3 regions of the Burkholderia stabilis genome follow, and region 1 is predicted to be linked to each of the others. Evidence: predicted binding sites of a transcription regulator. Region 1 holds the regulator's gene; each other region holds the start of a gene.
The links. The regulator HrcA, encoded in region 1, represses chaperone genes, less so after heat shock. The targets are predictions, from matches to a motif close to TTAGCACTCNNNNNNNNNGAGTGCTAA.

Region 2: a site for HrcA is predicted at 1,710-1,736, ahead of BBJ41_RS30345 (co-chaperone GroES). Genes of this name have one in related genera too.
Region 3: a site for HrcA is predicted at 1,370-1,396, ahead of rpoH (RNA polymerase sigma factor RpoH). Genes of this name have one in related genera too.

What each region holds. Positions count from the first base shown of each region.
Region 1 covers NZ_CP016442.1:1,823,630-1,826,904, reverse strand. Annotated here, with positions in the region: gene recN (DNA repair protein RecN) at 1-498, opposite strand, end outside; gene BBJ41_RS08525 (NAD kinase) at 519-1,421, opposite strand; gene hrcA (heat-inducible transcriptional repressor HrcA) at 1,553-2,575, shown strand; gene hemH (ferrochelatase) at 2,712-3,275, shown strand, end outside.
Region 2 covers NZ_CP016443.1:2,795,876-2,799,150, reverse strand. Annotated here, with positions in the region: gene BBJ41_RS30350 (alpha/beta fold hydrolase) at 276-1,559, shown strand; gene BBJ41_RS30345 (co-chaperone GroES) at 1,769-2,059, shown strand; gene groL (chaperonin GroEL) at 2,072-3,275, shown strand, end outside.
Region 3 covers NZ_CP016442.1:3,153,695-3,156,969, reverse strand. Annotated here, with positions in the region: gene BBJ41_RS14695 (nuclear transport factor 2 family protein) at 99-482, opposite strand; gene BBJ41_RS14690 (acyloxyacyl hydrolase) at 528-1,097, opposite strand; gene rpoH (RNA polymerase sigma factor RpoH) at 1,458-2,393, shown strand; gene cydP (cytochrome oxidase putative small subunit CydP) at 2,774-3,052, shown strand; gene BBJ41_RS14675 (cytochrome ubiquinol oxidase subunit I) at 3,042-3,275, shown strand, end outside.

The sequences.
Region 1 (3,275 bases):
GTCGCGCCACACGCGCCATGCGCGCGCGACGTTCGCGGCATCGGCGACGAGCCCCGCGTGCGTATCGAACAGCTCGCGCTGCGCGTCGGGCCGCATCAGCAGCTGGTGCGCGTGCTGGCCGTGGATGTCGACGAGCATCTCGCCGAGTTCGCGCAGTTGCGCGAGCGTCGCGCTGGTGCCGTTGATGAACGCGCGCGAACGGCCGTTCGCATCGATCACGCGGCGCAGCATCACGGTGTCCTCGGTGTCGAACGCGTGTTCGTCGAGCCAGCGCGCGACGCGGTCGTGCGGCGTGAATTCGGCCGTGATGTCGGCGCGGCCGCAGCCGGCGCGCACGACGCTCGCGTCGGCGCGTTCGCCGAGCGCGAGGGCAAGGGCGTCGATCAGGATCGATTTGCCGGCGCCGGTTTCGCCGGAAAAGACGGAAAAGCCGCTGTCGAATTCGAGATCGAGCGCGGCGACGATGACGAAGTCGCGGATCGAGAGGTGGCGGAGCATGGTGTCGGGCGGGAGGGGCGTCAGGACGCCTTGTCGTCTTCGTTCGATGCGTGTTCGTTCCAGTGCAGCTTCTTGCGCAGCGTCGCGTAGTAGCTGTAGCCGATCGGGTGCAGGAACGGCACCGTATGCTTCGAGCGGCGCACCTCGATCGTGTCGTTCAGTTCGAGCGCGGTAAACGACTGCATGTCGAAGTTCACGTTGACGTCGCGCCCGCCGACGATCTGGATCGCGATCTTCGAATCGTCCGGCAGCACGATCGGCCGGTTCGACAGCGCATGCGGCGCGATCGGCACGAGCACGATGCCCTGCAGCTGCGGATGGAGGATCGGGCCGGCCGACGACAGCGCATAGGCGGTCGAGCCGGTCGGCGTGGCGACGATCAGGCCGTCCGAACGCTGGTTGTACATGTACCGGCCGTCGACCGACGCGCGCAGCTCGACCATCCCGGAGAAGCCGCTGCGGTTCACGACGACGTCGTTGAAGGCGAGCGCGTGGTAGATCGGTTCGCCGTCGCGCATGATCCGGGCCTCGAGCAGCGAGCGCTCCTCGCGCTCGAACTTGCCCGCCAGCATCACGGGGACGCGCGCGTGCATGTCGGCTGCCGCGATGTCTGTGATGAAGCCGAGCCGCCCGTGGTTGATCCCGATCAGCGGCGTCTTGTACGGCGCGAGCTGGCGGCCGATGCCGAGCATCGTGCCGTCGCCGCCCAGCACGACCGCCACGTCCGCGCGCGCCCCGATTTCGGCCGGGGTGAGCGCCGGATAGCCGGTGATGCCGAACTCGCGCGCGGTATCGCCTTCGAAGACGACTTCGAAGCCTAGCTGCGCGAGGCTGGCAGCCAGGGTGGCGAGCGGCTCGGCGATGCCGGGCGTGTTGCTCCGGCCGACGAGCGCGACAGTATTGAACTGATTACCGGTTTTCATGCCGGCATTACACCATAGCTCGTTGACGAAAAGAACCGCCTGTGCGCCGGCGGGGCCGGATCGGGCCGGCCCGGGCAATGGCGGCCGACGCCACTCGCCGCGGTCGCGCGGTTGCGCTAAAATTTTCCACCATGCTAGATCCTCGCGCACGAACCCTCCTGAAAACCCTGATCGAACGGTATATCGCCGACGGTCAGCCAGTCGGCTCGCGCACGTTGTCCCGTTACTCCGGGCTCGAGCTGAGCCCGGCGACGATCCGCAACGTGATGTCCGACCTGGAGGAGCTCGGCCTCGTGTCGAGCCCGCACACGTCGGCCGGCCGCGTGCCGACGCCGCGCGGCTATCGCCTGTTCGTCGACACGATGCTGACGGTCGAGGCGCCGATCGACGCCGAGGCCGTGGCGCGGCAGGTGCAGAACACGCTGCAGGCCGGCGAGCCGCAGCAGCGGGTGGTCGCGGCCGCCGCGAGCGTGCTGTCGAACCTGTCGCAGTTCGCGGGCGTCGTGCTGACGCCGCGCCGCAGCCACGTGTTCAAGCAGATCGAGTTCATGCGCCTGTCGGACAAGCGCATCCTGCTGATCATCGTGACGCCCGAGGGCGACGTGCAGAACCGGATGCTCGCGACGCCGCGCGACTACTCGCCGTCGCAGCTGACCGAAGCCTCCAACTACATCAACGCGCATTTCGCCGGCCTGTCGTTCGACGAGGTGCGCCGCCGCCTGCGCGACGAGATCGACCAGCTGCGCGGCGACATGACCACGCTGATGCACGCGGCCGTGACGGCCAGCACCGAGGTGCCCGACACCGAGGACACCGTGCTGATTTCCGGCGAGCGCAACCTGCTCGAGGTGGCGGATCTTTCCTCCGACATGGCACGGTTGCGCAAGCTGTTCGACGTGTTCGACCAAAAGACGGGCCTCCTGCAACTGCTCGACGTGTCGAGCCACGCCCAGGGCGTGCAGATCTTCATCGGCGGCGAATCGACGCTCGTGCCGATCGAGGAAATGAGCGTCGTCACCGCGCCTTACGAGGTGAACGGGCAGATCGTCGGCACGCTCGGCGTGATCGGCCCGACCCGCATGGCGTACAACCGTGTGATTCCGATCGTCGACATCACCGCGCGCCTGCTGTCGCTCACGCTGAGCCAGCAGTAGAGCCGGCCGAACCCGCCCGATCCCGCCCCGTCATCATGACGCGGTGCCGCACGCGCCGACAGTCGGCCGAACGGCACGAGGCAGCCCGCTATAATTGAGAGCCGTCCGGTCCCGTGCCCAGAGCACGTTCTTGCCCATGCGTTTCGATCTTGAGCCGCCTTCGAGTATCGCGGCCGCCCATCGCATCGGCGTGCTGCTGATCAATCTCGGCACGCCCGACGCCCCCACGCCGCGCGCCGTGCGGCGCTATCTGGCCGAATTCCTGTCGGATCCGCGCGTCGTCGAAATTCCGCAGGCCGTCTGGCAGGTGCTGCTGCGCACGCTGATCCTGCCGCTGCGCGGCCGCGCGTCCGCGAAGAAATACGCGGCCGTGTGGATGCCCGAGGGCTCGCCGTTGCGCGTGCATACCGAGCGCCAGACCGACGGCGTGCGGCACCTGCTCACGTCGAACGGCTATCACGTGCTGGTCGATTACGCGATGCGCTACGGCAGCCCGAACATTGCGCACGCGCTCGCGCAGTTCAAGCGCTTGGGCGTCGAGCGCGTGCTGCTGATGCCGATGTATCCGCAATACTCGGCGTCGACCACGGCCACCGCCTTCGACGCCGCCTTCGACGCGCTCGCGCGCATGCGCAACCAGCCGGAGGTGCGTACGGTGCGGCACTATGCCGACCATCCGGCCTATATCCATGCGCTTGCC
Region 2 (3,275 bases), on a different replicon from region 1:
CGCATGGCCGCGCCGCGGCGGGCGGACACGTTTCGCGAATCGCGCGGCGCGATCCAGGCACGCGCATCTGTTGCGCAAGCAACAGCCCGCCTGCCCGGATTGCTGCACGAGCCGCAACCGGCACACGCGCGACGTGTGTGCCCCACGGACGAAGCGCCCGCCAGCCCGCGTACCCGGCACGCACGATCCGGCTGGTTCGAAACTTGCGTCGTGGTCGGCCCGTGCCAGGTATTGCCCGGCGCGCCCGATCCGACCTCATCGATATTCATCCGACCATGACGCTCCTCCCCTTGCGCGGCATCGCCGCGCGCACGCTGCTGGTTTCGGCGCTCGCCGTGCCGTCCCTCGTTTCGCACGCGGCTTCGCCCGGCCACGTCCCGGCGCCCGATCCGTTGCAGGGCGACGGCCGCGTATCCGCGTTCTACACGTGGGACCGCGACATTCCGGCGACGCCCGGTGCGTTGCTGCGCTCCGAACCGCTGCCCGCGACGCTCGGGCTCGCGAGCGCCGCGCGGCAACTGCGCATCCTGTACGCGTCGACCGACGGCGTCGGCGGCCACGACCCGATCGCCGTGTCCGGCGCGCTGTTCGTGCCGCGCGGCACGCCGCCGGCCGGCGGCTGGCCGATCGTCGCGTGGGCGCACGGCACGTTCGGGATGGCCGACATCTGCGCGCCGTCGTGGTTCGGCCGCTCGTATCGCGACGTGCGCTACCTGAACGCGTGGCTGCAACAAGGGTTCGCGGTCGTCGCGACCGACTATCAGGGGCTCGGCACGCCCGGCCCGAATCCGCAGCTCAACAACCGCTCGAACAGCTACACGCTGCTCGACAGCGTGCGCGCGGTGCTCGGCGGCGTGCCGGGCCTCGCGAATGAAGTCGTGCTCGTCGGCCAGTCGCAAGGCGGCTCGGCCGTGTTCGCGGCGGCCGGCTACGCGCCCGCCTATGCGCCGGAGCTTGCGATCCGCGCGACCGTCGCGACCGGGACGATCTACAACGCGTCGCGCGCCACGCTCGCGTCGCTGCCGAAGTTCGAGACGGCGTACCGGCGCGATCCAGACCGCGTCGATCCGACGCTCGCGTATCAGTTCTATTCGGTGTTGTCGGCGCAGCAGATCGACCCGTCGCTGCGCGCGGACGAAGTGCTGACCGACAACGCGCTGCCGATCCTCGAACAGGCGCGCATCAGTTGCCTCGCGTCGCTCGAGGACGATGCGGCGCTCGCGCACCTGACGCACGCGAACACCGTGAAGCCGGGCGGCGATGCGCGGCTGCAGGCATGGTGGGACGACTACCTGAAATTTCCGACGCTGAAGATCGCCACGCCCGTCTTCATCGGTGCGGGCGCGGACGACGGGCTCGCGCCGCTCGAACTCGCGCTCGCGAAGGACGCGTGCACGGCGGGCACGACGGTCGAGGCGCACCTGTATGCGGGCCGCGAACACAACGGCACCGTCAACGCGTCGCTCGCCGATTCGATTCCGTTCGTGAAGCGCGTGCTTGCCGGCAAGACGATCCGCCCCGTGTGCGCACCTTCCGCGCAGCAGGCCGTGTTGCAATAGCCGGCTGCATGCGCTTTGCACGACGGCACGAATGCTTTCCCGAAATCGGCAGGTTGGCCGCCTCGCCCGGCACACGCATCCATAGCGTGTGCGCGCAAATGCTTTTCGGAATCCGTTATTGGATCGCGCCGTCGTGCGTTTTTATACTCGTCAGCACTCTCTGATGAAGAGTGCCAGCCAATTTCGACAGAACAGGACAGGACGAAGAGATGAGCCTACGCCCCTTGCACGACCGCATCATCGTCAAACGACTCGACCAGGAAACCACCACCGCGTCGGGCATCGTGATCCCCGACAGCGCCGCGGAAAAACCCGACCAGGGCGAAGTGATCGCCGTCGGCCCCGGCCGCAAGGACGCGGACGGCCAGCGCATCGTGCCCGACCTGCAGGTAGGCGAGCGCGTGCTGTTCGGCAAGTACGCGGGCCAGGCCGTCAAGGTGGACGGCACCGAGTTCCTCGTGTTGCGCGAGGAAGACATCGTCGCCGTCGTCAATCAATAACGGAGCGCAATCATGGCAGCCAAGGAAATCATTTTCAGCGACGTCGCACGTTCGAAGCTGACCGAAGGCGTGAACATTCTCGCGAACGCGGTGAAGGTCACGCTCGGGCCGAAGGGCCGCAACGTCGTGCTCGAACGCAGCTTCGGCGCGCCGGTCGTCACGAAGGACGGCGTGTCGGTCGCGAAGGAAATCGAACTCGCGGACAAGCTGCAGAACATCGGCGCGCAGCTCGTGAAGGAAGTCGCGTCGCGCACCAGCGACGCAGCCGGCGACGGCACGACGACGGCCACCGTGCTTGCACAGGCGATCGTGCGCGAAGGCCAGAAATACGTCGCGGCGGGGTTGAACCCGCTCGACCTGAAGCGCGGCATCGACAAGGCCGTCGCAGCGGCCGTCGAAGAGCTGAAGAAGATCAGCAAGCCGACCACCACGAGCAAGGAAATCGCGCAGGTCGCGACGATCTCCGCGAACGGCGAGGAATCGATCGGCCAGCGCATCGCCGAAGCGATCGACCGTGTCGGCAAGGAAGGCGTGATCACCGTCGAGGACGGCAAGTCGCTCGCCGACGAGCTCGACGTCGTCGAAGGGCTGCAGTTCGATCGCGGCTACCTGTCGCCGTACTTCATCAACAATCCCGACAAGCAGATCGCTGAGATCGAGAACCCGTACATCCTGCTGCACGACAAGAAGATCTCGAACATCCGCGACCTGCTGCCGGTGCTCGAACAGGTGGCGAAGTCGGGCCGTCCGCTGCTGATCATCGCGGAGGACGTCGAGGGCGAAGCGCTCGCGACGCTGGTCGTGAACAACATCCGCGGCATCCTGAAGACGGTCGCGGTCAAGGCGCCGGGCTTCGGCGACCGCCGCAAGGCGCTGCTCGAGGACATCGCGATCCTCACCGGCGGGCAGGTCGTCGCCGAGGAAACGGGCCTCACGCTCGAGAAGGCGACGCTCGCCGAACTCGGCCAGGCGAAGCGCATCGAGGTCGGCAAGGAAAACACGACCGTGATCGACGGCGCGGGCGATGCGAAGAACATCGAAGCGCGCGTGAAGCAGATTCGCGTGCAGATCGACGAAGCGACGTCCGACTACGACCGTGAAAAACTGCAGGAACGCGTCGCGAAGCTCGCGGGCGGCGTTGCGGTCATCAAGGTCGGCGGCGCGACCGAGATTGAGGTGAAGGAGAAGAAGGATCGCGTGGACGACGCGCTGCACG
Region 3 (3,275 bases), 1.3 Mb from region 1:
TGACCGCCCGTGCTGCGCGCGATCCGCGCCGCACGAGGCAACAAAAAGCGGCCCAGAAGGCCGCTTCGTCGGGACATGAAAAGGAGCGCCACGCGTGCTCATGTCTCGGTCGCGCACCGCGTCGCCTGCCACGCGAGCAGGCACCAGCGGCCCTGCTCCTGGGTGTGGACGGATGTATAGGCAATCGGGAAGACCAGGCCGCCGTTGTTCGTTTCCATCTCGATCAGCGCGCGCCCGGTGACGACGCAGGTTTCGCTGCCGACGGGCAGCACGTCCTGCGACTGGATTTCGATCTGACGATAACGGCGGCGGCCGGCGACGATGGCGTCGATGAACTGCTGCTTGGTTTCACGTTTGCCGTTGGTGTGCACGAAAAATACCGTGTCCGACAGCAGCGCGCCGAGCGCCTCGCCGTCCCCGTCCACCATCGCCCGGAACCGATCGCGCTCGAGCGCGCGGATCGCATCGATCACCTTCGCCATCGCCAGACTCCTCGGCAACGCGCACACCGTGCGCGGGCATGCGGATCAGAAGTTGTACTGCACGTAGAACTGGTGGAAATTTATACCAGGATTCGGCTCTTTGATACCCGCGTTAGACACATGTTCAAAACGGTAGCCGACCTGATACTGTTGCCGTTGGCCGAACTGCACGCCGACACCCGCAGTCGGCGCGAACTGGAACGCGGTCCCCATCGAGAAACGATCCGAGATCGTCGGGTGCGTCAGCAGCCGAAGGCCGCCGCCGGCCTCGATGAACGGGCGGATCTCCCCGGCGCTCTTGATGAAGCGGAACATCGGCGTCACGCCGAATTCGCCGATGCTGCTGTGAACGTTGCCGCCCGTGTGCCAGTAGCCGGCATGCCCTTCCACGACGAACGCGAAGTGCCAGCCACCGATTTCCCACCAGTTCCAGCCCGGATCCCACACCACGCCGAGATCGGCCTTGTCGACCCCGTGGCGATCCGAAAAACCGCCGCCCGCCTGAATCCCCCATCGATCCGCGCATGCCGCACCCGATCCGCCCAGAAGTGACGCCGCGAGCATCGCATGCAGCGCAAGCCGGCTGCGGGGCCGGCGATTCTTCTTATTGTTCATCTGACACTCCAACTTTGTGGGTTGAATGGGGCCGGCCATCCCAGCCGTGCCCGAGCGAACTGAATGGTATGGTAAAGGACTTTTCGGATCGGCATCACGAAACGAAATGGCTTGCTTCCAAAACGACAAAAATCGAAATCGTCTACTGATTACCATCAGAAACAACAGCTTACGGAACTTCGATCCGCCGCTTTGGTCGCAGATTAGACTATCGACTCGACTATTTCGATAGAAAAACCGGGAACTCAGATGTCCACGCCCGCTCTAAGGAATTAGCACTCGGATTACGGGAGTGCTAAGATTGGCTCCGGTTTCTCATCCGAGACCCGGGGTTTGTCCCTGATTCCAAAGGAGTTTTTAGTGAGCCACGCCCTGACCCTCCCGAACACCCTGAGCCCGACGCCGGCCAAGGCCGAATCGGCAGGCTCGCTGGCGCTCGCAGCTCAATCGATGTTGCCGGGCCAGCTTGGCAACATCGATTCGTATATCCAGGCCGTCAATCGCATTCCGCTGCTGACCGCCGAAGAAGAACGCCAGTACGCAACCGAATTCCGCGAAGACAACAACCTCGACTCGGCACGCCGCCTCGTGCTGTCGCACCTGCGGCTCGTCGTGTCGATCGCGCGCAACTATCTCGGCTACGGCCTGCCGCACGGCGACCTGATCCAGGAAGGCAACATCGGCCTGATGAAGGCCGTGAAGCGCTTCGATCCGGCCCAGAACGTGCGTCTCGTGTCGTACGCGATCCACTGGATCAAGGCCGAGATCCACGAATACATCCTGCGCAACTGGCGCATGGTGAAGGTCGCGACCACGAAGGCGCAGCGCAAGCTGTTCTTCAACCTGCGCAGCCACAAGAAGAGCATGCAGGCGATGACGCCCGAGGAAATCGACGGCCTCGCGCAGGAGCTCAACGTCAAGCGCGAGGACGTGACCGAGATGGAAACGCGCCTGTCGGGCGGCGACATCGCGCTCGAAGGGCAGGTGGAGGACGGCGAGGAGTCGTACGCGCCGATCGCCTATCTGGCCGACTCGCACAACGAGCCGACCGCCGTGCTCGCCGCGCGTCAGCGCGACACGCTGCAGACGGACGGCATCGCGCAGGCACTCGACGCACTCGACGCGCGCAGCCGCCGCATCATCGAGGCGCGCTGGCTGCACGTCGACGACGACGGTTCGGGCGGCTCGACGCTGCACGATCTCGCCGCCGAGTTCGGCGTATCGGCGGAACGCATCCGCCAGATCGAAGCGAGCGCGATGAAAAAGATGCGCACCGCCCTCGCCGAATACGCGTAAATCCCTGCGATTTAGAGCGCCTCGTCGAAAACCGCTGCCCGACCGGCAGCGGTTTTTTTTCGCCTGTCTTTTTCACCGGTTTTTCGCCGGTTTTTCACCCGCCGCCCCGCCCGCTTCTCCGTCCGTTTCTGCGCCGATTAATTGACCTGTTTCATCGGGTATTGGGCGGTTTTCGGCCCCCTTCCGCATAACCTTGATCTGCCTCAATTTTTAGCCGCCGGTTCGCGACGGTCTGCCGCAGCGCAGCACTCGGCATCGGAAAGCCGTCCTTTTAAAATTGGCATGTCCGGCGCAAAAGGATTAAAACAGCTTCACGGCCGTCATAAATCCGACGTAAAGTCGCCCCAAAAACCGACCTAAATCGATTCAGGATAATCGCCTTGATCTCGATCAATAAAGAGCCTGCGCCGCCGCCCCCGCGGCCGGCCGGCACGATCGGCTGGCGCGCGCGCATCGTCGCGTGGGCACGCGGACCGACCCTCGCCCGCGACATCACCCTGGTGCTGATCGTCAAGCTGATCCTCCTGATGTCGCTCAAATACGCATTCTTCAATCATCCGCAGGCCGAGCACATGTCGCTGCCGCCTGCCGCCGTCGCCGAGAGGCTGCTTTCGGTGCCGGCGCCTGCATCTACCGAGGGAGACCACCATGATAAGTAGTGAAGTCGTCGATCTGTCACGTCTGCAGTTCGGCATCACGGCGCTCTACCACTTCCTGTTCGTGCCGCTGACGCTCGGCCTGTCCTGGCTGCTCGTCATCATGGAAGCCGTGTACGTGATGACCGGCAAGCAGGTCTACAAGGACATGACCCAGTTCTGGGGCAAGCTGTTCGGGATCAACTTCGCGATGGGCGTGACGACCGGCATCACGCTCGAATTCCAG